DNA from 4 places in the Pseudochelatococcus lubricantis genome. Region 3 is predicted to be linked to each of the others. Evidence: predicted binding sites of a transcription regulator. Region 3 holds the regulator's gene; each other region holds the start of a gene.

The links. Region 3 encodes PhoB, which activates phosphate uptake and scavenging genes when phosphate is short. Its sites were predicted from a motif close to TGTCATNNANCTGTCAT; they were not measured.
Positions count from the first base shown of each region.
Region 1: the regulator PhoB is predicted to act here: its motif matches at 1,934-1,950, upstream of phnF (phosphonate metabolism transcriptional regulator PhnF).
Region 2: the regulator PhoB is predicted to act here: its motif matches at 3,345-3,361, upstream of ACFFJ7_RS13140 (toxic anion resistance protein).
Region 4: the regulator PhoB is predicted to act here: its motif matches at 2,793-2,809, upstream of ACFFJ7_RS02990 (DUF2794 domain-containing protein).

Region 1 is NZ_JBHLXC010000002.1:1,307,936-1,315,207, reverse strand. Features, by position in the region: gene ACFFJ7_RS08795 (MgtC/SapB family protein) at 1-1,067, opposite strand, end outside; gene phnF (phosphonate metabolism transcriptional regulator PhnF) at 1,078-1,866, opposite strand; gene phnG (phosphonate C-P lyase system protein PhnG) at 2,076-2,546, shown strand; gene phnH (phosphonate C-P lyase system protein PhnH) at 2,546-3,166, shown strand; gene ACFFJ7_RS08775 (carbon-phosphorus lyase complex subunit) at 3,169-4,269, shown strand; gene ACFFJ7_RS08770 (alpha-D-ribose 1-methylphosphonate 5-phosphate C-P-lyase PhnJ) at 4,266-5,189, shown strand; gene phnK (phosphonate C-P lyase system protein PhnK) at 5,179-5,964, shown strand; gene phnL (phosphonate C-P lyase system protein PhnL) at 5,961-6,671, shown strand; gene ACFFJ7_RS08755 (alpha-D-ribose 1-methylphosphonate 5-triphosphate diphosphatase) at 6,712-7,272, shown strand, end outside.
Region 2 is NZ_JBHLXC010000006.1:509,540-516,811, reverse strand. Features, by position in the region: gene ACFFJ7_RS13155 (ABC transporter ATP-binding protein) at 1-593, shown strand, start outside; gene ACFFJ7_RS13150 (ABC transporter ATP-binding protein) at 580-1,281, shown strand; gene ACFFJ7_RS13145 (3-hydroxyacyl-CoA dehydrogenase NAD-binding domain-containing protein) at 1,287-3,239, shown strand; gene ACFFJ7_RS13140 (toxic anion resistance protein) at 3,419-4,480, shown strand; gene ACFFJ7_RS13135 (substrate-binding domain-containing protein) at 4,491-6,056, shown strand; gene ACFFJ7_RS13130 (5-bromo-4-chloroindolyl phosphate hydrolysis family protein) at 6,056-6,673, shown strand; gene ACFFJ7_RS13125 (hypothetical protein) at 6,670-7,272, shown strand, end outside.
Region 3 is NZ_JBHLXC010000005.1:5,442-12,713, reverse strand. Features, by position in the region: gene ACFFJ7_RS10780 (aspartate aminotransferase family protein) at 1-432, opposite strand, end outside; gene ACFFJ7_RS10775 (GcrA family cell cycle regulator) at 1,028-1,624, shown strand; gene phoB (phosphate regulon transcriptional regulator PhoB) at 1,776-2,480, opposite strand; gene phoU (phosphate signaling complex protein PhoU) at 3,054-3,764, opposite strand; gene pstB (phosphate ABC transporter ATP-binding protein PstB) at 3,829-4,638, opposite strand; gene pstA (phosphate ABC transporter permease PstA) at 4,635-5,474, opposite strand; gene pstC (phosphate ABC transporter permease subunit PstC) at 5,477-6,469, opposite strand; gene pstS (phosphate ABC transporter substrate-binding protein PstS) at 6,653-7,272, opposite strand, start outside.
Region 4 is NZ_JBHLXC010000002.1:13,899-21,170, reverse strand. Features, by position in the region: gene ACFFJ7_RS03000 (ABC transporter permease) at 1-1,250, shown strand, start outside; gene ACFFJ7_RS02995 (Bax inhibitor-1/YccA family protein) at 1,375-2,163, shown strand; gene ACFFJ7_RS02990 (DUF2794 domain-containing protein) at 2,223-2,612, opposite strand; gene ACFFJ7_RS02985 (NAD-glutamate dehydrogenase) at 3,342-7,272, shown strand, end outside.

The sequences.
Region 1 (7,272 bases), on a different contig from region 3:
ATGATCACGGAGACCACGATCGTTCCCCTGTCGCCGAAGGCCGCGGCCGCCACGCGCGCGGCGACGGTGGCGAAGGCGATGACTGCGGCGAGCTTGAGCACCGAGCCGATCTCGAACGGATTTTCCGGGCCGGGCGCTTCGCCGTCCACGGGCAGGGCGCCGTTCGCATCCGGCACGCTCCTGACCGCGCAGACGAGCGCCGCGCAGACGAGCACGACGGCGATGCCGGCGAGTGCCGGCAGCAGCGTCGACAACATGGCGGGCGCAAAGAGCATGACGAGCACGATGCCGCGCGCGACCGACACGGCGCTCGCGGCCAGCGCGCCGGCGGCGACGGTCTGGACCGGCGCCGTGCCGGACACTGAATCGCGCGCCGACGTCAACGCCACCGCCGTCGATGAGACGAGGCCGCCGGCGATGCCGGCGATCAGCGGCCCGCGCGAAGTGCCAAAAAGGCGCACCGCGGCATAGCCGACGAACGACACGCCGGCGAGCGCGATCGCGAACACCCAGATCTCGGCGGGATTGACTGTGTTGAAGGGATCGATCGTGTGGTTCGGCAACAGCGGCAGCACGATGAAGGCCATCGCGAGCAGAAAGATCGCCGAACGCAGTTCCGGCCATGTCAGCCGGGCCACGAAGGCGTGCAGGGTCTCGCGGCTCGCCAGCACGACGGTGAGGGCGATGGCCGCGCCCCCGGCCGTCGCGGGATCGCCCAGAACGGCGAAGCACCCGAGCAGGAACGTCGCCTGCCCCGCGACCACGCTGGTGACGCTGAAATCGTGCTCCTCCTGCAACTCGCGCCATTTGAACAGGCCGAGGACGGCGGAGAACGCCAGAAAGACCGCGCCGGCCAGGATGGCGGCGGAGAGCGACGGCGCCGGCGAGGCCGCCTGTGCCACCGCGCCGGTGAGGCCGCCAAGCAGGCCGGTGATGCCGAAGGTGCGGATGCCGGCCGTGCGCGCGCCCGGCGCCTCTTCACGTTCGCGCCAGTGCCGCTCCGTGCCCACGAGCAGGCCGATGGCGAGCGCGAGGCCGAGCTGGAACAGGAGCGATTCCGTGTTCATCGGTGCGGCTTCAGCGCTGATCGTCGCTGGAGACGACGAGTTCGACCCTGTCGGCCGCAAACGCCGTCTGGGCGAGCAGGATCGGCACACCGTCCACGCAGACATCGACGCCGGTGGCGGTGATGACCAGCCGGCCGGGCGCGAGGTTCAGGTGCGCCGCCTCCTCACCGGTCGCCGTGCGGGCGGAAATGCGCGTCTCCAGTCGCCGGTAGTCGGCAACGCCGCAAGCAGCGAGCGCCGGCGTCACCGCCAGATGGCTGCGGTAGGTGTCGACGAACGCCGCGAAGCGCGGCAGCGGCATGTACATCACGCCGCAGGAAACCGGCGTGGCGTCCGCGAAGCGCCGGGACCTCACCGCCAGCACCGGCGAGGCCGCCGCCACCGACAGGGCGCGCGCGACCAGCGGAGTCGCGGGTATTTCCTCCGCGCCGAGAAACTCGCCACCGGGCTCCAGATGCTCCCGCAGGATGTTTTCGGAGAAGCGGGTGCGCGGACCGATGGGATAGGAGAGAGGCCTGTTCTCGACAAAGGTGCCGCGCCCCTGATTCGCCCGCAGCAGTCCCCGCTCCGCCAGCGCCGCCAGCGCCCGGCGCACCGTGTGGCGGTTGACGCCGAAGCGCGCCGAAAGCTGCGCCTCCGTCGGCAGTTGCGTGCCGGGCGCAAGACGCTGCGTCGCGATATCCGCCTCGATCTCGTCAGCGATGCGCCGCCAGGCCGCCACGCCCTCGCCGCGCACGAGCGGCGAGGCAGGCGGCTCGAAAATGCCGCCGAAAGCCGGGGCTTCGTTTCCTGTCGTCATCTGCCGGTCGTCCATTTCCCATACGTTCCGATACTCGTTCCGCCGCTCAGACCGCGCCGGATGACGCTGTCACCAAACCTTCATTGGATTCCCGGATCGAGTTGTCTATAAATAGAGACAAATTCAACCGTCGGGCAACCCCCGCATCGAACCGCAGCGGCGTTATCGTTCCTGATCTCGCTGTCACCTGCAATATCAAATGACGAAAAATGGCTGACGCTGAAAACGATAATACCGACTCTGCCGGGCTCAGGGCCCGGCGACGGGTCATGGCGCTGTGCGCCGCGGCAACACGGAGCGATCTTCAGGCGGTACTCGGCACGCTCGCGCCGATATCTCCCGCCGCCGATCTTCGCGTCCCCGAAACCGGGCTCGTGATGGTGCAGGGGCGCATGGGCGGCGACGGCGCTCCCTTCAACGTGGGCGAGGCCACGGTGTCGCGTGCGGCCGTCCAGGTCGGCGAGCGCAGCGGCTTCGCCTACCATCTGGGGCGCGACCAGACGAAGGCGCGGCTGGCGGCCATCGTCGACGCCCTGTGGCAGGACGACAACCGCCGCGCCGCCGTGGAGACCGCCCTTGCCGAAGTCGAGGCGCGTCTTGAGGCGCAGGCCGCGGTGCGCGCCGCGCAGACAGCGGCGACGCGGGTCAATTTCTTCACCATGGTGCGGGGAGACGACTGATGACAGCCACTCTCCCATCCGGCGCCGGCTTCACGGATGCCGTGGGCCAGACGCAGGCTCTGTTCCGCGTTCTCATGGACGCCATGGCGCGCCCGGGCAGCATCGGGCGCATGCCGTTCGATCTGGCGCCGCCCGCGCCGCTGACGCCGGAACTCGCGGCGATCGCGCTGACCATGGCGGATCAGGAGGCTTCCCTGTGGCTCGATCCGGGCCTGTCGGCAGTCGATGCCGTGGCCCGGTATCTGCGTTTCCACACGGGCGCGCCGCTCACTGACGATCCCGCGCAGGGCGCCTTCGCGCTGATCGGCGACCCGCGCCACATGCCGCCGCTCGACGCTTTCGCGCAGGGGCTGGAGGACTATCCCGACCGCTCGACGACGCTGGTGATCGCGGTGGAGGAACTCGCCGCCGCGACACCGGACAATGCGCGCGCCTTCGTGCTCGAAGGTCCGGGCATCGCGAAGCGGGCGGCGTTCATCGCCTCACCGCTGCCGGACGATTTTCGCGCGCAGCTGCAGCGCAACCGCGCACGCTTCCCGCGTGGCGTCGATTGCCTGTTCGCGTGCGCGGGGCGGATCGCCGCCATTCCGCGTTCCTCGACCATCATCGGAGGGGTGTGACCATGTATGTCGCGGTCAAGGGCGGCGAGGCCGCCATCGACAACGCCCACACGCTGCTCGCCCACACGCGGCGCGGCGCTCCGGAGGTGCCCGAGATCACGCCGGCGCAGATCGCCGGGCAACTCACGCTCGCGGCCGAGCGCGTCATGGCGGAGGGCTCCCTCTACGATCCGGCACTCGCGGCGCTCGCCATCAAGCAGGCGCGCGGAGACCTCGTGGAGGCGATCTTCCTGGTGCGCGCCTTCCGCACCACGCTGCCGCGCTTCGGCCAGTCCGTGCCGCTCGACACGTCGGCCATGGCCATCGAGCGGCGCATCTCGGCGACCTACAAGGACCTGCCGGGCGGGCAGGTGCTGGGGCCGACGTTCGACTACACGCATCGCCTGATCGACTTCCTGCTGGAGGCCGGGGCCGAGGTGCCGGAACCCGCACGGGCCGACGCCGGCGACGCCGTCGTCGCGCCGCGGGTGACGGACCTGCTCGACGGCGAAAGCCTGATCGAGCGCGAGACGCGCGCGGACGACGCGCCCGCGCCGGACATCACCCGCGAGCCCATGGAGTTTCCGGCCTCGCGCGACCAGCGCCTGCAGGTGCTGGCGCGCGGCGACGAGGGTTTTCTGCTGGCGCTCGGCTATTCCACCCAGCGCGGCTACGGGCGCACGCATCCCTTCGTGGGTGAAATCCGCTTCGGCGAGGTGGCGGTGGAATTCGTGCCCGAGGAACTGGGCTTTCCCGTGCCGCTCGGCAACGTCCGTCTCACCGAATGCCAGATGGTCAACCAGTTCACGGGCTCGGCGGACAAACCGCCCCAGTTCACGCGCGGCTACGGCCTCGTGTTCGGACAGGGCGAGCGCAAGGCTATGGCGATGTCGCTGGTCGACCGGGCGCTCCGCGCGCACGAGTTCGGCGAGGAGAGCGGCGCTCCCGCGCAGGATGAAGAATTCGTTCTATCCCATTGTGACAACGTACAGGCGACAGGTTTCGTGGAGCATCTGAAACTGCCGCACTACGTGGATTTCCAGGCCGAACTCGAACTCGTCCGCCGCATGCGCGCGGAATACGCGGCGCGGGAAGAGCGGGTAGAAGAGGAGGCGCGGGAATGAGCGCTGCAGAGACCGGGCCGACCCACGGCTACAACTTCGCCTATCTCGACGAGCAGACGAAGCGCATGATCCGGCGCGCGATCCTGAAGGCGGTCGCCATTCCCGGCTACCAGGTGCCCTTCGCCTCGCGCGAGATGCCGATGCCGTACGGCTGGGGCACGGGCGGTGTGCAGGTGACGGCCGCGATCATCGGGCGCTGCGATACGCTCAAGGTTATCGATCAGGGCTCCGACGACACCACGAACGCCGTATCGATCCGCAAGTTCTTCGCGAAGACCGCGGGCGTCGCGACGACGACGCACACCGCGGAGGCCACCATCATCCAGACGCGCCACCGCATTCCGGAGCACACGCTGAAGGCGGGGCAGATCCTCGTCTATCAGGTGCCGATTCCCGAGCCCCTGCGGTTTCTGGAGCCGCGCGAGACCGAGACGCGCCGGCTGCACGCCCTCAAGGACTATGGCCTGATGCAGGTCAAGCTCTACGAGGACATCGCGCGCCACGGCCACATCGCCACGACCTACGCCTATCCGGTGGAGGTGGCGGGGCGCTATGTGATGGATCCTTCGCCCATCCCGAAGTTCGACAATCCTAAAATGAATATGAGCGAAGCGCTGCAACTCTTTGGCGCAGGCCGTGAAAAGCGCATCTATGCCGTGCCGCCGCACACCAATGTCCGCAGCCTCGATTTCGAGGACCACCCGTTCCGGGTGCAGCAGTTCGCGACGCCCTGCGCCCTGTGCGGGGCCGAGGGCGTCTACCTCGACGAAGTCGTGCTCGACGATCGGGGCGGGCGTATGTTCGTGTGTTCCGATACGGATTTCTGCGAGGAGCGGCGCGCGCAGGGTTTCGCGGGCACGATGTCGCCGGACTGGAAGGGCGAGGGCGCGAATGGCGGGAGGCAGGCGAATGAGCGTTGACGACGACCGGCCGCTGCTCTCGACACGCGGCCTGACCAAATATTACGGCAACCGCATCGGCTGCGCCGACGTCAGCTTCGATCTCTACGAAGGCGAGGTGCTGGCCATCGTCGGCGAATCGGGGTCCGGCAAGTCCACGCTGCTGTCGCTGCTCGCCAACGAACTCGCGCCGACTTCCGGCACCGTGCTCTACCGCATGCGCGACGGAGAGACGCGCGATCTCGCTACCCTGTCGGAGTCCGAGCGCCGGCTGCTGCTGCGTACGGACTGGGGCTTCGTGCGGCAGGATGCGCGCGAGGGCCTGCGGATGGGCGTGTCCGCCGGCGGCAACGTCGGCGAGCGGTTGATGGCGGTCGGCAGCCGCCATTACGGCCGCATCCGCGCCACGGCGGGCGATTGGCTGCAGCGGGTCGAGATCGACACCGCGCGCATCGATGACACGCCGCGGAGCTTTTCCGGCGGCATGCGCCAGCGCTTGCAGATCGCACGCAATCTGGTGACGGGACCACGCCTCGTCTTCATGGACGAGCCGACCTCCGGCCTCGACGTCTCCGTGCAGGCGCGGTTGCTTGATCTGGTGCGTTCCCTGGTGCGCGAAATGGGGCTCGCCGTGATTATCGTCACGCATGACCTCGCCGTCGCACGATTGTTGTCTCACCGAATTATGGTCATGCGCGCGGGTCACGTGATCGAAGCCGGCCTGGCGGATCAGGTGCTGGACGACCCCCGCGAAGCCTATACCCAACTTCTCGTTTCATCGGTGCTGGCGGCATGAGTACGCAACCTGTTCTGATTCTCGACAACGTCACCAAGAGCTTCACGCTCCATCTGCAGGGCGGCACGCGCATCGGCGTGGTCGCGGGCGTGAGCTTCAGCGTCGAGCCGGGCGAGTGCGTGGTGCTGGGCGGCCCCTCGGGCGCGGGCAAGTCCTCCATCCTGAAGATGATCTACGGCACCTACCGCTGCGATAGCGGCGCCATCCTCGTCGACGACCGCGGCACCTACGTCGACGTGGCGTCGGCCTCGCCGAGGCGGGTGCTGGCGCTGCGCCGCTCGGCGATGGGGTATGTCAGCCAGTTCCTGCGCGTCATTCCGCGCGTCCCCACGCTCGAAATCGTCGCGGAGGCGGCGCGCGAGGGCGGCGTGGAAGCCGAGGAGGCGCAGGCGCGGGCGCGGCATCTGCTGGCCATGCTCAACGTGCGCGAGAGCCTGTGGTCGCTGCCGCCTGCCACCTTTTCCGGCGGCGAGCAGCAGCGGGTGAACGTGGCGCGCGGGCTCGCGGCAGAGCGGCCGCTGCTGCTGCTCGATGAGCCGACCGCCTCCCTGGACGCGGACAACCGGAAGGTGGTCGTCGACCTCATCAACGAGCGCAAGCGCCGCGGGATGGCCATGATCGGCATTTTCCACGATGAGGACGTGCGCGCGCAGGTGGCGGACCGTATCATTGATATTCGCCACTTCGCCGACTCACATGCCGCCTGAGCCGGCCCCCGACGCGAGAGCCTCAAAAAGAAGAATCTTCATGACAACGACTGACAATTACATTCTCGAAAACGCTATCCTCATCCTTCCCGACCGGGTGGTGGAACAGGGCTGGATCGCGATTTCGGAAGGCCGGATCGCTGAAATCGGGGAGGGGCGGGCGCCGGAACGCGGCTTCGACGTCGGCGGCGATTATCTGCTGCCGGGCCTGATCGAACTGCACACGGACCACATCGAGAGCCACTTCATTCCGCGCCCCCACGTGCGCTGGCATGCGCTGAGCGCCGTCATGGCCTATGATGCGCAGATCGCCTCGGCCGGCATCACGACGGTGTTCGATTCACTGCGCGTCGGTTCGGACTTCGACCTCGCGTCGCTTGATAACGACGATCTGTGGCAGCTGTCGGAAGCGCTCGCCGCCGCCAAGGCATCGGGCCACCTGCGCGCCGAACACCGCACGCACCTGCGCTGCGAAATCTCGTCGTCGGACGTGCTGGAGCAGGCCGAGGGATACGCCGCGCGCTATCCCGTGCATCTCATGTCGCTGATGGATCACACGCCCGGCCAACGGCAGTTCCGCGACATCTCCATCTGGAAAACG
Region 2 (7,272 bases), on a different contig from region 3:
GCGAGGACGTGACCGGTATCTCGCCGCATCTGCTGGCACGGCGCGGCATGTCGCGCACCTTCCAGAACCTGCAGATATTCCAGTCCATGACCGTGCTGGAGAATGCCGTCGCGGGCTATCACCTGCAGGAAAGCGGGTCGGTGATGGCCGATCTTTTGGGCCTGCCCGCATCGCGCCGGCGGGCGGCTGCGGCCCGCGAGGGCGCGCGCCAGCTGCTGGAGCGCGTGGATCTTGCCCGCGCGGCCGAGATGGAGGCGGGCAGCCTTTCCTACGGCGCACTCAAGCGGCTGGAGATCGCCCGCGCGCTGGCACTGAACCCGAAGGTTCTGCTGCTCGACGAACCGGCCGCCGGCTGCAACGCCGTCGAAACCGAGGAAATCGATCACCTGATCGCCGAGGTCGCGGCGTCGGGCGTCGCCATCCTGCTGGTGGAGCATGACATGAAGATGGTGATGCGCATCTCCCGGCATATCGTGGTGCTCGACCACGGCGAGAAGATCGCGGAGGGCGACCCGGCCACGGTCAGCCGCAATCCCAAGGTCATCGAGGCCTATCTCGGCACGCAGGCGGAGGACGCCCATGCTCACGGTTGAGGGACTGCGCTCGCGCTACGGGCGCATCGAGGTGCTGCACGGCATCGATCTGCATGTCGATTCCGGCGAGATCGTCACGGTCGTGGGCGCGAACGGGGCGGGCAAGACGACGCTGTTGCGCTGCCTCTCCGGGGTGCAGCCGGTCGCCGGCGGCAGCATCACCTTTCGCGGCGAGGCGCTGACGCCGGTTCCCGCTCACAGGCGCCTGAGCCGCGGCCTCGCCCAGTCGCCGGAAGGGCGGCAGATATTCACCAATCTGACGGTGGAGGAAAACCTGCGCCTCGGCGCCTTCCTCTACAGCGACGGCAGGGTGGAGAAGGACATGGAGGATGCCTTCGGCATGTTTCCTGTCCTGAAACAGAAGCGCAACCTGGCCGCCGGCGGGCTCTCGGGCGGCCAGCAGCAGATGCTGGCCATCGCCCGCGCGCTGATGGGGCGCCCCTCCTGCCTGCTGTTGGACGAGCCGTCGATGGGCCTCGCCCCCATCCTCGTGCAGCAGATTTTCGACGTGGTAAAGGGCCTCAAGGCGCTCGACGTGACGGTTCTGCTGGTCGAACAGAACGCCTTCGGCGCGCTGAAGATCGCCGACCGGGGATATGTGATGGAAACCGGCCGCATCACCATGGAGGGAACGTCCGAGGCACTGATCGCCGATCCGCGCATCCGCGAAGCCTACCTGGGGATTTAATCGATATGCCAATCGTCAGCATCGCCCGCGAGGGCGACATCGCCGTCGTCACCATCGACAACCCGCCCGTCAATGCCTTGTCGCAGGCGCTGCGGCAGGCACTTCTGGAGGCAGCGGAAACGCTCGATGCCGATCCCGACGTGCGCGCGGCGGTGCTCCTCTGCGCCGGGCGTACTTTCATCGCCGGCGCGGACGTGACCGAGTTCGGCAAGCCGCCGCAGCCGCCGCATCTGCCCGATGTGATCGCGCGGATCGAGGCGGCGGCGAAGCCATGGGTGGCGGCGATCCACGGTTCGGCGCTGGGCGGGGGCCTCGAAGTGGCGCTCGGCTGCCGGTTCCGTGTCGCCGTGGCGGATGCCAGCGTCGGCCTGCCGGAAGTCACGCTCGGCATCGTGCCCGGCGCGGGCGGCACCGTACGCACCCCGCGTCTTGCAGGCGCCGTGGCGGCCGTGGAACTGGCGACGACCGGCAAGCCTGTCCGCGCGCCGAAGGCACGGGATATCGGTCTCGTCGATGCGGTGGTGCGGGGTGACCTGCGTGCGGCCGCCATCGCCTTCGCGCGCGAAGCGCTCGGCAAGCCGCTGCCCGGGCCGGCCTCCCGCCGCGCCGTGGAGGTGCCCGATCCGGCCTTCTGGACCGGGCAGGAAGCGGCGATCGCCAAACGCGCGCGCGGCGAGATCGCGCCGCTGAAGGCGCTGGCCTGCGTGCGCCATGCCGTCGAGGCGCCATTCGACGACGCCATGGTTTTCGAACGCGAGACCTTCCTTGCGCTGCGCGGCTCCGCGCAGGCCGCCGCCTTGCGTTATGTCTTCTTCGCCGAACGCGCGGCGCCGCGTCCGGCGCATCTTGCCGGCGTCGCGCCGCTGCCGGTCCGGCGCGCCGGCGTTATCGGCGGCGGCACCATGGGGGCGGGGATCGCCGCCGCGCTGCGCGACGCGGGTCTGCCCGTGACGCTGATCGAGCGCGACGAGGAGGCGGTCGCACGTGGCCTCGCCACCGTCGGTGCCATTTTCGAGGGCGCCGTGAAGCGTGGCCGGCTGACCGACGCCCAGGCCGCCGACCGCATGGCGGGCATTTCCGGGACGGCTGACCATGCCGCGTTGGCCGATGTCGACCTGGTGATCGAGGCGGTGTTCGAAGAGATCGGCGTGAAGCGCGCGGTGTTCGCGCAGCTCGCCACCACCTGCCGCCCGGATGCGGTGCTGGCCACGAACACCTCCTACCTCGACCCGCGCGCCATTGCTGTGGGCTTGCCGAACCCCGGCCGCTTCATCGGGCTGCATTTCTTCAGTCCCGCCAATATCATGAAATTGCTGGAGATCGTGCCGGTGCCGGAGACCGCGCCGGAGACACTCGCCACCGGCTTCGCGCTGGCGCGCAGCCTCGGGAAGGTTCCGGTCCAGGCGGGCATCTGCGAGGGCTTCATCGGCAACCGCATCCTGAAGCGCTACCGTGCGGGGGCCGAGGCGCTGGTCCGCCGCGGCGTCGCCATCGCGGCGATCGATGCGGCGATGCGCGACTTCGGCTTCGCCATGGGGCCGTTCGAGGCGCAGGATCTCGGTGGGCTCGACATCGCCTTCCTGCAGCGGGAAGGAGCGCGCGCCGCCGGGCGGGACACGCCGGAGACGCTGGGTGACATCCTCGTGCGCGCGGGCCGCAAGGGGCAGAAGACGGGCGGCGGCTGGTACGACTACGCGCCCGGCGAGCGCAAGCCGCTGCCGTCAGTGACGGTCGCCGAACTCATCGCCCCCGCCGTCGCGGGCGGCGAGACGCTGCCGCGCGCGGCGATCGCCGACTATCTGGTGGCGGAAATGGCGGCCGAAGGTGCGGCGATCCTGGCGGAAGGCATAGCGCGGCGGCCCGAGGACATCGACCTCGTGGAAATACACGGCTACGGTTTCCCGCGCTGGCGGGGCGGCCCGATGCATCTGCGCGGCGCCGTGGGGACGCAGCGGTGAAGCATGCCTCTTGCCGACCGGAAAAGGCGAGATGATTCGACGCATCCGGCAGGCCGTCGGAACTGCTCTTCCGCCGGCCTGCCGGTGATGCCGCAAAATGGGACTTGCAACAAAACTGTCACATTAACCGGTCACAACGAGAGCGGCCGGTTCCCCGCTCATCAGACAGGATTTGTGTCATGTCGCTATCCAGCAGTTCCCAGACCCGGACGGAGGGGCTTCCCGTTCTCGCGACCGATCCGGCCGAGGTGGCCCGCATCGCGGCCTCGATCGACATCGGCGATCGTGCGGCCGTCGCCACTTACGGCGATGGCGCCCAGCGCGACGTCACCCGCTACGTCGACAACATTCTCTCCCAGATCCAGTCCAAGGACATCGGGGAGGCGGGCACGCTGCTTAGTGAAATCCTGCTTAAGTCGAAGGATCTCGATCCTTCCTCCATCAACCAGAGGGGCTTCCTGTCGCGCCTCTTCAGCTCCGCCGAGCGGGAGATCGAGAAATTCTCTATCCGCTTTCAGGACGTCGCCAGCCAGATCGACCGTATCGGCCTGCAGCTCGACAAGCACAAGGACGTGCTCACGCAGGACATTGCCCTGTTCGACGACCTCTACGAGCGCACGCTGACGTCTCTGCGCGGCCTTGAAGCTCATATCGAGGCGGGCAAGTCGTTCGCCGAGAGCTACAGGGCGTCCACCCTGCCGGGATTGCAGCAGGAGGCGACGGACTCGGGCGATGCCATCGCGGCGCAGCGATACCGGGACGCGCTGCAGGCCCTCGACCGGCTGGAGAAGCGCGTCTATTATCTGCAGCAGGCGCGCCAGATCGCGCTGCAGCAGCTGCCGCAGATCCGCATCATCCAGTCCGGCGACCAGACGCTGATCGAAAACCTGCAGGCGACGACGACGCTGACCGTGCCGGCGTGGAAGCAGAAGATGGTCATCCTGCTCGGCCTCCACCGCCAGCGCAAAGCCCTGGAACTGCAGGAGGCCGTCACCGACGCGACCAACACCATGATCCAGCAGGCCGCCGAGATGATGAAGGATCAGGCCATCGCCATCGAGAAACAGTCCCAGAAGGGCATCGTCAGCATCGACGCGCTCCAGAAGGCCAATCAGGATCTCGTCGACACCATCCAGTCGGTCATCAGGATACAGCAGGACGGGCGGCAGCAGCGCGCCGAGGCGGAAAAACAGCTTGAGCACATGACGGACGACCTGAAGAAGGCTCTCACGTCAGCCTGAGGAAACGGCCATGCGCAAATTTATCGCGGCTTTCCTGTGCCTGCTGGCGCTGGCTGCATGTTCGGACAGCACCCCGCCGGAAACGTTCGCCGTCGTCGCCGGTTCGGAAAACCGGGATCTCGAACCCATCGTTCAGGAGTTCTGCACGAAGCAGGGGCATGCCTGCTCCGTCACATATCTGGGGTCGCTCGACATCGGCCTTTCGCTCGCGGATGCGGAACCGAAATATGACGCGGTATGGCCGGCGGCCAGCATCTGGATCAGCATATTCGATCAGGAGCGCAAGGTCCGCCATCTGGCCTCCATCGCCCAGAACCCGGTCGTCCTCGGCGTGCGCGAATCCCTCGCGCGCGATCTCGGCTGGATCGGCCGGGATGTCTCGATGGCCGACATCGTCGCCGCCATCAGGAACGGCAAGCTCGGCTATCTGATGACGTCCGCCACACAGTCCAACTCCGGGGCTAGCGCCTACCTCGCCATGCTCTCCGCCGCCGTCAGCCACGGCGACACGATCAGGCGGCAGGACCTCGACGACCCTGCCGTCACGGAGACGGTGAGGACACTGCTGCGGGGCATCCGGCGCTCCGCCGGCTCGTCGGGATGGCTCGCCGATCTCTATCTCGCCTCCGCGCGGCAGGGTGTCCGCTACGACGGCATGTGGAATTACGAGGTCACCATCCGCGACGTCAACAACCAGCTCCGGACCGAGGGCAAGGAACTGCTCTACGCGATCTACCCGACGGAAGGCGTCGCCGTCGCGGACTCGCCGCTCGGCTTCGTCGACCGGAAGGGGGGGCAGGAGACGGAGGCGTTCTTCCTGAAGCTCCAGGCGCACCTGACCTCGCCGGAAGTTCAGAAACGCATCGCGGAATCGGGGCGCAGGCTTCCGTTCGGCTCAGCCTCCACCGCCACGCCGCGGGCGGAGCCGGAGTGGAACTTCAATCCGGAAAAGCTGATCTCGACGATCCGGATGCCCGAGCCCGGCGTCATCAGGCAGGCGCTCGACCTTTACCAGGGCGCGTTGCGCCGGCCGTCGATCACGGTCATGTGCCTCGACTACTCGGGCTCGATGCAGGGCGACGGGGAGCAGCAACTGCGCGAGGCCATGAGCTTCCTGCTGACGCCGGAGCAGACGAAACGGCATCTCGTGCAGTGGTCGCCGCAGGACCGCATCGTCATCATTCCGTTCGACGGCTCGCCGCGCGCCGAATACCAGTCGACGGGCGCGGAGGCCGAGCAGGGCGCCATGCTCACCGCCGTCAACACGCAGGTCGCGGGTGGCGGAACGGACATCTACGCCTGCGCCACCCGGGCGTTGCAGCGCATCGACGATCTCAACAGGAACGAGGAATACCTGCCGGCCATCGTGATCATGTCCGACGGGAAAAGCCAGGGCGGTGCCCAGGCCTTCCGGCGGGCGTGGGACGCCAGCACGAAGCCGCCGGTGTTCGGGATCACCTTCGCCGATGCGAACGAGCAGCAGCTCAAGGAACTCGCCGACGAGACCGGCGGCCGCGTCTTCGACGGGCGGCGAGACCTGATCGACGCCTTCCGGTCGATGCGGGGGTATAATTGATGGCCGCACCTTCCCCGAACGACTGGCGATGGGTCGTGGGAGGCATCGTCGGCGCACTGAGCGTGCCCGTTCTCACGCTCGCCGCGGGCGTGCCGCTGATCGTGTCGTCGGTCATAGCTGCGCTGCTCTTCCTCGGCGTCTCGCTGCTGCTTTCGCCGAGGCGGCTGTTCGAGGGCCTGTCCTTCAAGGGCGTGAGCAAGGGGCAGCTCGAATTCGCCGCCGACCTGATCAAGGAGGGGGACGCGCATGTGCGCAGGCTGCGCGTGCTGGCGCGGGACATGCCCGGCAACGACATGAGGGCGCGGCTCTCCCATCTCGCCGAAACGGGTGCGCGGATCCTGTCGCTGATCGAGAAAAGCCCGGGGAAGGCGCCGTCCGTGGGGCGCTTCGTCAGCTACTATCTGCCGCAGACCGTGCGCATCGCGGAGGGATACCTCATGGTCCACGGGCAGGAGCGGCCGGACCCCGACCGGCTGAACGAACTGTCGGGCGTCGTGGACAGGCTTGACAGGGTCTTCGACCAGTACGCGGGCACGCTCGTGGAAAGCGAGCTGTCGACGCTGGACGTGCAGCTTCGCCTGATAGATGCCTCACTCAAGCAGGACATCAAGGAATGACACTATCGCGTCGCGCTCTCGGGGGCGCCCTGATCGGCGCCGGAATCGTCGGAACCGGCGCCTATGTGGCGCTGCGGGACAACCCGCTCCTGCGCGGACTCACGGGCAACGCCACCGAACTCAGGGGCTTCGTCGGCGGCGAGAAGCAGCCGTATCTCGCCAACCCGCAGGTCGTCGATCTGCTCAGGCGGCACGGCATCGTTCTGCACAGCACCATCGCGGGCTCGGTCGAGATGGTGCGGCAGCGCTCCCTCATCGACCAGCGGCCGGATTTCCTGTGGCCGTCGTCGTCGGTGATGACGGAAATGGCGAAGATGAGCGGCCTGTCCATCGTGAGGGACCAGACGATCCTCAACACGCCGATCGTGATCTATTCCTGGAGCGGCGTCGTCGAGGGCCTCGTCGGCGCGGGGCTCGTCACGCGCACGGCGGACGGGCATTACGAGGTCGACACGGGCCGGCTGATCGGGGCCATCGCCTCCCGCTCCCGCTGGCAGGATGTCGGCGTGCCGTCCCTCTATGGCGCGATCCGCATTTCCTCGACGGATCCGAACCGGTCGAACTCGGGCTTCATGTTCGCGGGCCTCATGCTCAGCGCG
Region 3 (7,272 bases):
CTTCTGCTGGCCGCCGGCGGCGATAGTCGCCAGCGTGCGGCCGTGGAACGCGCCTTCGAAGGTGATGATGCGGTAGCGCTCCGGATGGCCGTCGGCCGAGTGATACTTGCGCGCCGTCTTGATGGCGCATTCGAGCGCCTCCGCCCCCGAGTTGGTGAAGAACACGGTATCGGCGAAGCTCGCGTCGACGAGCCGCCCGGCAAGGCGCTCCGCCTGCGGGTTCTGGAACAGGTTCGAGATGTGCCACAGCTTGCCGCCCTGCTCGGCGAGCGCCGCCAGCAGCGCGGGATGGCTGTAGCCAAGCGCGTTGACGCCGATGCCCGAGCCGAGGTCGAGATATCGCTGCCCGTCGCGCGCCACAAGCCAGACACCTTCACCTTTCTCGAAGATTACATCAGCCCGCGCATAGGTCGGCAGAAGTGGCGACGTCACAGCAGATACTCCAGGGGCAGGCAGGCGATCACGGCCTGCGCACGAAAGACAGCGGCAGCGCCGGCCGCGACCTGCGCCCGGCCATGTGCAGCATCCGCCGTCACACGAAATCCCGGGACCGGGTTCCATGCAAACAGGGCATGGCTCCGCCACGGGAAACGGAAAAAGCCGCCCCACGGGGCGGCAACCTGTTTAACTTATTGTCAGTGCGAAAGACATTCAAGCACAAACTGAAGCCGATTGGCGCTCGTGTTGCCGGCTGCCGGAGCCGGCCCGGAGGCAGCAGGACATGAAGCCGCAGCCGCCGGCGTGAAGAATTTTGTCACACGGCCTTGAAATTGCCGGCATTCACAGCATTTTTCATGGCATCAAGAGTTCGTTTACAATCTCTCCTGTGGGAAAATGCATGCTTGTGCAAGCACGACTCTTGCCGGAGAGTCACGGCATATAGTAGTTTCCCGCTTGAGAGCCACGAAATATCGTCCGGCTGTTCCTTCCAGCGTTTCCCATGAGGCGAACGTTGCGCCCGGCAACAGGTCACTTGCCGGCGACTTGAAGGATTCCGCGCGAGACGCGGCATGATGGAGCATGAGTAATGAGCGATCCCGGCAATACCTGGACTGACGAACGTGTCGAGCAGTTGCGCAAACTCTGGAGCGATGGCCTGAGCGCCAGCCAGATCGCAACGGAGATCGGCGGCGTCAGTCGCAATGCGGTGATCGGCAAGGTTCATCGTCTGGGTCTGTCGGGCCGTGCGAAGGCCCCTGCCGCCCAGACGCCCCGTCCGCCGCGAAAGGCGCCGGCCCCGGCTGCGCCTGTCGTTTCCGCCCCCCGCCAGGCCCCTTCGGTCGCCGCGCCCGCGCCGGTCCCGCAGCCGTTGGCATCGACCTTCGGCAACGCCGCCCTCGCGACGGCGGCGCTCGCCGCGGAGCCCGATGACATGCCGGCGGCAACCCTCGCGACGGACATCGTGCCCGTAGTGCGGGAGAACGTTGTCGTGCCGATGTCCGAGCGTGTCACGATCATGGATCTGCGCGAATACATGTGCCGCTGGCCGGTCGGCGATCCGACCTCCCCGAATTTCCGCTTCTGCGGCGCGCGTGCGGTGACGGGCATGCCCTACTGCACGCACCACGCCAGCATCGCCTACCAGCCGGTGCTCGACCGTCGCCGCGACCGCAAACGGGCCTGAGCGGCGGCGCGGCATTCCGCATGGATGCATTCGATATGACAAGGCCGCCGGTCTTCCCGGCGGCCTTTTTGCTGGAGAACTGTCAATGACACGCGGCGCCTGCGGCATATGCACGCAGGGATAAGCGGATCACCCGATTTGTGCATGTCAGCTATTCGCTGCGCGCAAAGGTTTCGTCAAACGCATATCCTGCGCCACGCACGGTGCGGATCGGATCCGGACTGCGGGCGCGGTTGATGGCCTTGCGCAGACGCCCGACATGCACATCCACGGTCCGCTCGTCGATATAGACATCGTGCCCCCAGACGCCGTCGAGCAACTGCTCGCGGGTGAAGACACGGCCCGGGCTCTGCATCAGGAATTCTAGCAGTTTGAACTCGGTCGGCCCCAGATGCAGCTCGCGGCCGCTGCGGCGCACGCGCCGCGTCTCGCGGTCAAGTTCGATATCGCCGGCCAGCAGCAGCGTCGCCACGTGCCCGGGCTTGGTCCTGCGCAGCAGCGCGCGCACGCGCGCCAGCAGTTCCGGCACCGAGAAGGGCTTGACGACGTAATCATCCGCGCCGGTGGCGAGGCCCCGCACCCGCTCGCCCTCGTCGCCGCGCGCCGTGAGCATGATGATCGGCAGGCGCTCGGTGTCGCCGCGCGCGCGCACGCGCCGGCACAGCTCGATGCCGGAGAGGCCGGGCAACATCCAGTCGAGCAGGACGAGATCGGGAACCTGCTCCCTCAGCCTGATTTCCGCCTCGTCACCGCGTCCCACGCTGTCGACGGAATAGCCCTCGGCTTCGAGGTTGTAGCGAAGAAGCAGCGCGAGCGGCTCCTCGTCCTCCACGATGAGAATGCGTGGTCCTACCATGAGGTCCTCGTGGTATCGCCCGCAGCAAGTGCGAGACATCGAAACTTCACGCGCTCGGGCTACACTGCCTTGGTGGGCAAAGCCGTGCGAACGGGCGCCGACGCGCAATGCACCCTGTCCGGTAACGCCGTTTCCCGAAGAGCGCGACTCGTCGAGAAGTGGTCGGGTTCGTGCGGCGCTTGAACAAGACCCGCATGAGACCCGTCGAAGAGACCGGTAGCGCCGGCATGGCGCCTCCCGGACTTGGCCGCTGGCATGGGATGACGCCGCGCACGACAGCAAGAACTTTCGGACCGCAGTCCGAAAGCGTTCCCGACGTGCCGGAACGATCAGCGCATCGCTTGAGACGTCCAGATTTTCCTGTACGCCCGATCCATTCCTTCATGCCGGAGGAAGCCCTTCATCAGCGCTGCCCTCCAACAAATCCGGCCTAGAGCGCACGCTCTGATGAAATCAGGGCGTGCGCTCTAAATTCTACATTTTATCGCAACTTGCATTCGATTCTATGGATTGACTTGAATGCAAACCGCTCTAGTGACCCCGCCGCGCAGGCACCCCGGCATTGCACGTCCATCACACCGCAGGCGTGGTGGCGAAGCTCGTGGTGTCGCCCTTCGGACGCTCGCCCGCCAGCGTTTCGCCGGTCGTCAGGAAGTAGATCGTCTCGGCGATGTTGGTGGTGTGATCGCCGATACGCTCGATGTTCTTGGCGAGGAACAGCAGGTGCGTGCAGAACGTGATGTTGCGCGTGTCTTCCATCATGTAGGTAAGCAGTTCGCGGAAGACGGAGTTGTAGAGCGCGTCGATGCGGTCGTCGCGGTTCCACACTTCGAGCGCCTTCTTCTCATCGCGCTGGGCGTAGGCGTCGAGGACGTCCTTGAGCTGCTCCTGCACCAGATCGCTCATGTGCTGCACGCCGCCGACGATCTTGGCGGGCTGCAGTTCGGAGCTGATTGCCAGCACGCGCTTCGCCGTGTTCTTCGCCAGATCGCCGATACGCTCCACATCGCCCGCCACGCGGATGGCGGAGATGATGTCGCGCAGGTCAACCGCGACCGGCTGACGACGGGCGATCGTCGCGACCGCGAGTTCCTCGATCTCGCGCTGCAGGCTGTCGAGACGCGAGTCCGCATCGATGACCTGCTGAGCAAGAGCGACGTCACGACGCACGAGCGCGCGGGTGGAGTCGTCAAGCTGCTTCTCGGCAATGCCCCCCATCTCGGCGATCCTGCTGCGCAGGAGTTCGAGATCGGCGTCGAATGAAGTTACAATATGTTCGGCCATCACCAGTATCCCTGTTTGGAGGCAGCACGGGCAGCGCGACGCGCCGCCCGTATCTGTCTGCGCATCAGCCGAAGCGGCCCGTGATATAGTCCTGCGTGCGCTTGTCCTGCGGCGCGGTGAAGATCTTCGTCGTTTCCGCGAATTCCACCAGTTCGCCGAGATACATGAACGCCGTGAACTGCGACACGCGCGCTGCCTGCTGCATGTTATGCGTCACGATGGCGATCGTGTAGTCTTCCTTCAGCTCGTCGATCAGCTCCTCGACCTTCGAGGTCGAGATCGGGTCGAGCGCCGAACAGGGTTCGTCGAACAGGATGACCTCAGGCTTCACGGCGACGGTACGCGCGATGCACAGACGCTGCTGCTGGCCGCCCGAGAGGCTTTGGCCGGAGGCGCCCAGCTTGTCCTTGACCTCGTCCCAGATAGCGGCGCGGCGCAGCGAGGACTCGACCCGCTCATCCATCTCCGCCTTGTTCAGGCTCTCGTAGAGGCGCACGCCGAAAGCGATGTTGTCGTAGATCGACATCGGGAACGGCGTCGGCTTCTGGAACACCATGCCGACCTTGGCGCGCAGGGCGTTGAGGTCCTGGCCGGGGTTGAGCACGTTCTGACCGTCGACAAGCACCTCACCCTCGGCCCGCTGGCCGGGGTAGAGATCGTACATGCGGTTCAGCACGCGCAGCAGCGTGGACTTGCCGCAGCCCGACGGGCCGATGAACGCGGTGACGATCCGGTCGTACAGCGGCAGGTTGATGCCCTTCAGCGCCAGCGAGTTGCCGTAGTAGAACTTGAGATTGCGGACCGAAACCTTTTCGGTGAGCGGGCCGGCGGGGATTGCCGGGGGCACCGGTTGCGTGGCGCTCTGGGTGGTCATTTCTTCTTCCTCGTCGAAAGAGCGCGAGCCGAAATGCTCATCGCAAGAACCGTGAAGGTGATAAGCAGGGCGCCCGTCCACGCAAGCTGCTGCATGTTCTCGTCAGGCGTCTTGGTGAAGTTGTAGATCACGACCGGCAAGCTCGCGATCGGCTGGCCCATGTCCAGGCTCAGGAAGTTGTTGCTCAGCGCCGTGAACAGCAGCGGTGCCGTCTCGCCGCTCACGCGCGCCACCGCCAGCAGCACGCCGGTGACGATGCCCGTGATCGCCGCCTTGTAGGCAACCTGCTTGATCACGATCGAGCGCGGCAGGCCGAGGGCCGTGGCCGCCTCGCGCAGCTGGCCGGGCACCAGCAGCAGCATGTCTTCCGTCGTGCGCACGACGACCGGAATGACGATCACCGCCAGCGCCGCGGCGCCCGCCCAACCCGAGAAGCCGCCGAAGGGCGCGACCAGCACTTCGTAGATGAACAGGCCGATGACGATCGACGGCGCCGAGAGCAGGATATCGTTGATGAAGCGCACGACATTCGTGAGCTTATTATAGCGGCCGTATTCCGCCATGTAGGTTCCGGCGAGGACGCCAAGCGGCGCGCCGACGAGCACAGCGACCACCGTCATCATGATCGAGCCGATGATGGCGTTGAGCAGGCCGCCCCCGACGGAGCCCATGCTCGGCGTGATTTCCGTGAACACGGCCAGCGACAGGCCGGAGAAACCTTCCCAGACCAGCACGACCAGGATGAGCAGCAACCACATGATGCCGAACAGCGCAGCCGCCGTGCAGAGGCCCATGGTGATGCTGTTTTTGCGCTTGCGCGCGGCATACGATACCATGATCAGGCCCCCAGCTTGTTGAGACGCGCCAGCATGAGGCGAGCGACCGCCAGCACGATGAAGCTGATGATGAACAGGATGAGGCCGAGCGCCACCAGCGAGGAGCGGTAAAGGCCTTCGGACGCCTCGGCGTATTCGAGCGCGATGGTCGCCGAGATCGTGGTGCCGGGCTGCAGGATCGACGCGGAAATCTGCTTGGCGTTACCGATGACGAAGGTCACCGCCATCGTCTCGCCCAGCGCGCGCCCCAGCGCCAGCATGACGCCGCCGACGAGGCCGGCGCGGGTGTGGGGAATGACCACGTTGCGGACAACTTCCCAGGTGGTGCAGCCGATGCCGTAGGCCGCTTCCTTCATCACCGGGGGAACCGTCTCGAACACGTCGCGCGACACCGAGGCGATGAACGGCAGCACCATGATCGCCAGGATGAGGCCGGCCGTCAGCGTGCCGAGGCCGTAGGGAGGGCCGGCGAAGACCGCGTTCAGCACCGGAACCGGGCCGAACAACGTGATCAGGAAAGGCTGCAGCGTCTGCTGCAGGAAGGGGGCGAACACGAAGAAGCCCCAGATACCGTAGATGATCGAGGGAATACCGGCCAGCAGCTCGACCGCGATGCCGATCGGGCGGCGCAGCCGCATCGGGCACAGCTCCGTCAGGAACACCGCGATGCCGAGACCCACGGGAACAGCGATCAGCATGGCGATCAGCGATGTCACCAGGGTGCCGTAGATCGTGGCGAGCGCGCCGAATTCCTCTGCGTTGGCGTCCCACGTCTGCGATACGAAGAAGTTGAGGCCGAAATGGCTGAGCGCCGGCCACGCACCGTAGATCAGCGACAGCACGATGGCGAAAAGAAGCGCCAGCACGAGAAGCGCCGCCGACCGCGTCAGGTGGAAGAATAACGTGTCGTTCTGCCTGAATTTGTTCAGGGCCTGCGATCTGTTCACCGCTGCATCGTTGCCGCGGGATATGTCTTTTATAGCAACGTCGGCCATGAGTTCTCTGCCTGTGTGCGAAGGGACCCCTTTTCAACCCGCCGCCATGGGGCAGTCGCAGATGCGGCAGGCAGGCGAAAACGCGCCATTCGCAAACTGCCTGCGCGGGTATGAGGCGCCGCAGCGGGGAAGGTCGGGGGGCACCCGCATGGCGCCCCCCGTTCAGCCTGCGGACGAGGCCGCTTACTTGTTCTTGACTTCAGCCGCCCAGACAGCGCGGATCTGGTCGGTCACGCTCTTGGGCAGCGGAATGTAGGACAGTTCCTCGGCAATCGAAGCGCCCTTCTCGTAGGCCCAGTCGAAGAACTTCAGGGCAGCGGCGGACTGCGCCTTGTCCTTCGGCTCCTTGTGCACGAGCACGAAGGTCGCGGCGGTGATCGGCCAGGAGTCTGCGCCAGCCTGGTCGGCGAGAATCACGCCGAAGCCGGGAACCGACTTCCAATCCGCGTGAGCAGCGGCGGCCTGGAACGTCGCGGAGCTGGGCGCCACGAACTTGCCGTCCTTGTTCTTCACGCGCGTGTACGACAGGTTGTTGGCCTTGGCGTAGACGTATTCGACATAACCGATCGAACCGGCGATCTTCGCGACGTTGTTCGCGACGCCATCGTTGCCGGGCGCGCCGAGACCGACCGGCCACTGCACCGTGGTGCCGACGCCGAGCTTGTCCTTCCATTCGGCCGAAACCTTCGAGAGGTAGCTCGTGAAGTTGAAGGTCGTGCCCGAGGAGTCAGCGCGGCGCACCACGGCGATGGCCGTGGAGGGCAGCTTGACGTCGGGGTTCAGCGCCTTGATGGCCGCGTCGT
Region 4 (7,272 bases), on a different contig from region 3:
TGTTCCTGCTGGCGGCCGGGCTGGCCTTCCTGCTGCTGCGCGCCGTGGCTGCAGGGCTGATGCGGGCGGCGCGCGCTATGCCGCCGTTCGGCGGCCCGACGGGACGGCTGGCGCTCGCCAACCTGCACCGGCCGGGCGCGCTGACGCCGGCGCTCGTGCTCTCGCTGGGGCTCGGTGTGACGCTGGTCGTGACGCTCGCCCTCGTCGACGCCGGCCTGCGGCGGGAACTCACGCGCGCGCTGCCGGAAAGGGCGCCGGCCTTCTTCTTTCTCGACGTGCAGGCGCAGGATGCGGATGCTTTCGGCGCCTATCTGAACACGGTCATACCGGGCGCCGTCGTCGAGAAGGTGCCGATGATCCGCGGGCGTATCGTCTCCCTCAAGGGCATCCGCGCGCAGGACTACACGCGGCCTGAGGAAGTGGCGTGGGTGCTGGAGGGCGACCGCGGCATCACCTTCGCCGAGTCGCTGCCTGAGGGAAGCCGGCTCGTGGCGGGCGAGTGGTGGCCGCCCGGCTATGCCGGGCCGCCGCTCGTTTCCTTCGACGCCGAGATTGCGCGGCAACTGGAGCTCGGCGTGGGCGACGCGGTCGTCGTCAACGTGCTGGGCCGCGAGGTCGCGGTGACCGTCGCCAACCTGCGCACGGTGGAATGGCGCTCGCTCGGCATCAACTTCGTCATGGTATTCTCGCCCAACACCTTCGCCGGCGCGCCCTATACGCTGCTCGCCACGCTGACGGAACCGGCGGGGGCCGATCCCGCCCGCAGCCTTTCGCTCGTGCGTGGGGTCGCGGCGCGCTTTCCGGCCGTCACCAGCGTGCGGGTGCGCGATGTGCTGGAGGCCGTCAACGACATGGTGGGGCAACTTGCCGTCGCCATCGCGGCCGCGAGCACGGTGGCGCTCGCGGCGAGCGCGCTGGTGCTCGGCGGGGCGCTCGCGGCCTCGCACCGGGCGCGGCTCTACGACGCCGTGATCCTGAAGACGCTCGGCGCCACGCGCGGGCACCTGCTGCGGGCCTACCTGCTGGAATACGGCCTGGTTGCGGGCGCCTCGGCTGCGGTGGGCTTTCTGGCGGGCAGCGCCGCGGCGGTGCTGATCATGACGCAGGTGATGCGCCTGCCGCTGACATACCAGCCCGCGCCGGCGCTCGCCACCGCGGCGGTGGCCGTCATCGTCGCCGTGGCGCTGGCGCTTGCGGGCACGTGGCGCATCCTCGCGCAGAAGCCGGCCCCCTATTTGCGGGAGCGCTGACATCCGGCGGGATTAACGCACTGTAACGTCAAATATCTTGTATCGGGCTGCGATGCAGACCATATTACCGGCAACGTCCGTCAAGGTGGCGGGTGCGACTTTCAGGGTTTCGGGAGAGGGTCTCATGTCAAATTGGAACCAGAATACGCCGGCTTACGAGCGCGGCGTGGCCCGGGCCGGTCGCGCGGAAATCGATCAGGGTTTGCGCGCCTTCATGCTCGGCGTCTACAACAACATGGTGCTGGGGCTTGCCGTCACCGGCGTTGCCGCGCTTGGCGTGTTCCTGGCGGCCGTCACCAACGATCCCGCGTCGGCGGTGGCGCAGGTGAACGGCGGCATCATGCTGACGTCCTTCGGCCACGCGCTGTTCGTTTCGCCGCTGAAGTGGGTGGTGATTCTCGCGCCGCTGGCGATGGTGTTCTTCATCAGCGCGCGCATCGCGCGCTTCCAGCCGGCGACAGCGCGGCTGCTGTTCCTCGGCTTCGCCGCGCTGATGGGCGTGTCGATCTCGTCGATCTTCCTCGTCTACACGCAGTCCTCCATCGTGCAGGTGTTCTTCATCACGGCGGCCGCGTTCGGGGCGCTGAGCCTCTACGGCTACACGACGAAGCGCAGCCTGTCGGGCATGGGCTCGTTCCTGATCATGGGCCTGTTCGGCCTGATCATCGCCTCGCTGGTGAACCTGTTCCTGCAGTCGAGCGGGCTGCAGTTCGCGGTCTCGGCCATCGGCGTGCTGATCTTCGCGGGTCTGACCGCCTATGACACGCAGCGCATCAAGGAAATGTACTACGAACTCGATGCCGGCGACGTGGCGGCAAAGAAGTCGGTGCTCGGCGCGCTCAGCCTGTATCTGAACTTCATCAACATGTTCATGATGCTGCTGCAGCTCTTCGGCCAGCAGCGCAGCAACTGACCGGCAGCGCCATTTCATGACAACGCGGCCCCGGCATTCGTGCCGGGGCTTTTTCATGTTCAGCGCACGATTTTCAGCGGCCGGTCGAGCACGGCGAGCACGCGCGCCAGCTCGGCGCCGCGCTTGAGGATGAGGCCGGAGGCCGCCACCGCCGCGTATTGCCCCTGCTTGCGGGCGAGGCGTGGCGTTTTCTCGATGCGGTAGAGCGGCACCTCCGACGAGCGGCGGTAGACGGAGAAGATCGCCCGGTCGCGCAGGAAATCGAGCGCATAGTCGCGCCATTCCCCGCCCGCGACCTTGCGGCCGTAAAGGCCGAAAATCTGCCGCAATTCACCCTGATCGAAGGTGACGACGGCTGCTTCGGCAGGTGAGGCAGGGGCAGGCGAGGCAGGGGCAGGTGAGGCAGGGGCAGGTGAGGCCGGAACCGGCGCGAGCGCTTTCGGGGTAATCCGGGCGTTGAGGGAGACGATGGCGGCGCTGCCGCCGGATTCGCCGGGACGGCCGGCGGCATATGCCTCGCCGTGCAACGCCCCGCTCTGCTCGGGCTCTTCCCCTCCCGCCTCGCTCAACCGCGCCTCCTGCGTCAGAAACAGCTCTCTGCGGAAACAGCCATGCCCAGGATGCCTTGCTGTCGCACCGTTGTCATGATGGCGGTGCCAGCCGTGGGATGCAAGTGCGAAAGCTGCCCCGCGCGCAAGGCTCGCATGCGGTGGTGGCAGGGCGATGAAATGCCCCGATATTGCCGCGCGGCGGGCGAGGGTTCGCCGCGATGCTGCCCCAATCTCCGGCGATAGTCTTTACCGTCATCCAGATGGTCTGGCGGTTCGCTTTACCGACTTTCATAGCCCCCCAGCCCCCTCGGTAAGGAAGAGGGCCGGATCATCTGGATGCAATACTTTTCCAAGTTTCATCCATCTTCAGTCTTCTATCGCGATCGACTTTGTCTCCACGCCCGCGACCGGCTCCTCCGGCGCGGGCGTATTTGTATCCGCAGGCCGCCGCGCGGCTCCGTGACATGTTCCTCGCATTGCTACTTTTTTATGCACAAGGAAAGGGCAGGCTGCTTTCATTCCCCGTCCGGTGTGTCAGAATGCCCGTGCGCGAACGCGGCATGAACGTCGTGCCGGCGCAGGATATGTCATCTGCTCCTTGGCGGCGGCAGGTAACGGGAGGAAATCGTGACGGTATCGGACTTGATCGCACGGGTCGAAGGCGGGTTGTCTGAGGAGGGCGCTTCGGCGCCCGGCTGGTTTGTGGAAGCCCTTCTGGGGCAGGTGGCGGCGGAGGACCTCACCGTCTATCCGGAAACATTCCTTGCCGCGCTCGTGGAAGAGGCGTTCGGGCATCTGACGCAGCGGCGTCTGCGCGGGCAGCCGAGCATTCGCCTCACCGATCACGAAACGGAGACGACCACCGGCGCGCGCCAGATCACGGTTGTGGAGATCGTCAACGATAACAGGCCGTTCCTGCTCGACTCGACGCTGGCGGCGGTGGTCGACCTCGGCTTCGAGCCGCTGCTGGTCGCCCATCCCATCATCGAGGTGGCGCGCGACGAGACCGGCGGTGTGCTTTCCGTGCGGGGCGAGGCCGGGGCGGAAGTGCCGCCGGCGGGCGTGAGCCGCGAGAGCCTGATCCACATCCACCTGCCGCGCATCGAGGACGAGGAGGCGCGGGAGCGCCTGGCCGACGAACTGACGCGCGTGTATGCCGACGTGTCGAGCGCTGTCGGGGACTGGCCGGCAATGCGCGCGCGGCTCGTCGCCACGCTGACCACGTTGCGCGAAACGCCGCCGCCGTTGCCTGGCGAGACGCTGAGCGAGGCCGTTGCCTTCCTGCAATGGCTGGTCGATGACAACTTCACCTTCCTCGGCATCCGCGAATACCGCTTCCGGGCCGACACCGTCGCCGATCCGGTGGCGGGCACGGGGCTTGGCATTCTGCGCGATCCGGACATGCGTGTGCTGCGGCGCGGGCGCGAACTCGTCGTCATGACGCAGGAAATCCGGGAGTTCCTGCAGAAACCGGTGGCGCTGATCATCGCCAAGGCCAACGTCAAGTCGCGCGTGCACCGGCGGGTGCACCTCGACTACATCGGCGTCAAGCTGTTCGACGACGTCGGCGAGGTGGTGGGCGAGCTGCGCATCGTCGGCCTGTTCACCGGCAACGCCTATACGCAGTCGACGACGGCCATCCCTTACCTGCGCCAGAAGGTGGCGGAAGTGGTGCGCCGGGCGGAATTCGACCCGGCGAGCTATTCCGGCCGCGCGCTTCTGCACGTGCTCGACGATTATCCACGCGACGAGCTGTTCCAGATCGATGTCGGCACGCTTTATGACTTCGCGCACGATATCCTGCGCCTCACCGAGCGCCCGCGTGTGCGCGTGCTGTCGCGGCTGGACGAGTTCGGCCGCTTCGTGTCGGTGCTCGTCTACGTGCCCAAGGACCGTTACAACACGGATACGCGCGCCCAGATCGGCGCGTTTCTGACGAGGCTCTATCAGGGCCGGCTGTCGGCGACTTATCCGTCCTATCCGGCGGGGCCATTGGCGCGCATCCACTACATCATCGGGCGCGACGACGGCGACACACCGGTCATCGACCGTACGACGCTTGAAGCGGGGATCGCCAGCCTGATCCGCACCTGGGGCGACTCGCTCCGCGAGGCGCTTTCCCGCCATGTCGGCGGCGCGCGGGGCCGGCAGCTCGCTGTGACCTACGGCGAGGCGTTCGGCGGCGCCTACCGCGAGGCATTCTCGGGCGAGGCGGTGATCGATGACATTGCCGGCATCGAGGCGCTGGCGCCCGAGCATCCGCGCGCGGTGAAGTTCTACAGGCGCGAGGGCGACCCGGAGATGCGCGTCGGCCTCAAGGTGTTCTCGCGTGGCGCGCCGACGCCGCTGTCCGAGCGCGTGCCGTTGCTCGAAAAGCTCGGCTTCAGGGTCGTCAACGAGCGAACCTACCGCGTGGTGCCGCGCGGCGCGGAGCCGGAGGCGCGGGTGTGGCTGCACGACATGACGCTGGAACGCGCGGCGGGCGGGGCCATCAACATCGAGCGGGCGAAGGCCGAGCTTGAGGCGGCGCTGATCGCGCTGTTCGAGGGGCAGGCGGAGTCGGACGGCTTCAACGTGTTGGTGCTGGAGGCCTCCCTCGGCTGGCGCGATGCGGCTATCCTGCGCGCCTACGGCCGGTATCTGCGCCAGATCGGCGCGCCGTTCGGGCAGGAATACCTGGCGCAGACGCTGGCGCACCATCCGGAAATCACGGCCCGTCTCGTCGCGCTGATCGGCGCGCGCTTCAATCCGGATCTCGACGGCGGGGAGGATGTCGATCGCGCGGCGCGCGAGGCGGAGGTGCGGGCCGATATCGAGACGCGCCTGCAGGGCGTTTCCAGCCTCGATGAGGACCGCATCCTGCGTCGCTTCGCCAACCTGATCGCGGCCACCGTGCGCACCAACATCTTCCAGCGCGGCGCACAGGGCGGCCCCCGCGACACCATCGCCTTCAAGTTCGAATGCGCGAAGGTGGAGGGGCTGCCCAAGCCCGTGCCGCTCTACGAGATCTTCGTCTATTCGCCGCGCGTGGAGGGCGTGCACCTGCGCTTCGGCAAGGTGGCGCGCGGCGGCCTGCGCTGGTCCGACAGGCCGCAGGACTTCCGCACCGAGGTGCTCGGCCTGGTGAAGGCACAGCAGGTGAAGAACGCGGTCATCGTGCCGGTGGGCGCCAAGGGCGGCTTCGTGCCGAAGCGCCTGCCGCCGGCGAGCGACCGCGCGGCGTGGCTGGAGGAAGGCCGCGGCGCCTACCGCGTGTTCATCGCCAGCCTCCTCGACCTCACCGACAACCGGGCGGGCACCGAGATCGTGCCGCCGCCGCGCACCGTGCGCCACGACGGCGACGATCCGTATCTTGTCGTTGCGGCGGACAAGGGCACCGCGACCTTCTCGGACCTCGCCAACGAAATCTCGCTGGAGCACGGCCACTGGCTCGGCGATGCCTTCGCCTCGGGCGGCAGCAACGGCTACGATCACAAGGGCATGGGGATCACCGCGCGCGGCGCGTGGGAAGCGGTGAAGCGGCATTTCCGCGAGATCGACATCGACATCCAGACCACCCCCGTCACCGTTGCGGGCGTGGGCGACATGTCGGGCGACGTATTCGGCAACGGCATGCTGCTGTCGCAGGCGCTGAAGCTTGTCGCCGCTTTCGACCACCGCGATATCTTCCTGGATCCCGATCCCGATCCCGCGACGGCCTGGGCGGAGCGCAAGCGGCTGTTCGAGCTGCCGCGTTCGAGCTGGCAGGACTACGACCGCGGGTTGATCTCCACGGGCGGCGGCGTGTTTTCGCGATCGGCCAAGACTATTCCGTTGTCGGAGCAGGTCCGCGCGCGGCTCGGCATCGACAAGGCGGAGGCGACGCCGCAGGAGCTGATCTCGGCCATCCTCAGGGCCTCCGTCGACCTGCTGTGGTTCGGCGGCATCGGCACCTACATCCGCGCCTCGGGCGAGAGCGACGACAAGGTGGGCGACCGCGCCAACGACTCCATCCGCATCGCTGGCCGCGATGTGCGGGCGCGCGTCATCGGCGAGGGCGCCAACCTCGGCGTCACCCAGCAGGGGCGCATCGAGGCGGCGCGCAGGGGCGTGCGCATCAACACGGACGCCATCGACAACTCGGCGGGCGTGAACACCTCGGACGTAGAGGTGAACCTCAAGATCGCGCTCAGTATTCCCGAGAGCGACGGACGGCTGAGCGGAGAGGAGCGCAACGCGCTGCTGGCGCAGATGACGCCGGAGGTGGCGCAGCTTGTGCTCGTCACCAACTACGAGCAGCCGCGCGCCATCTCGCTGATGGAACGGCGCGGGGCCGGGGAAATCGGCTACGCGCGCCGCTTCATCCAGGTGCTGGAGGCGGCGGGCCGCCTTGACCGGGCCATCGAGTACCTGCCCGACGACGCGGAACTGGCGGCGCGTGAGAAGCGCGGCGAGGGGCTGACGCGGCCGGAAATCGCGGTGCTGCTGGCCTATGCGAAGCTCGCGCTCTACGACGCGATTCTGGAATCCGGCGTGCCGGACGACCCCTACGTGGCGCACGAGCTGGAACAGTATTTCC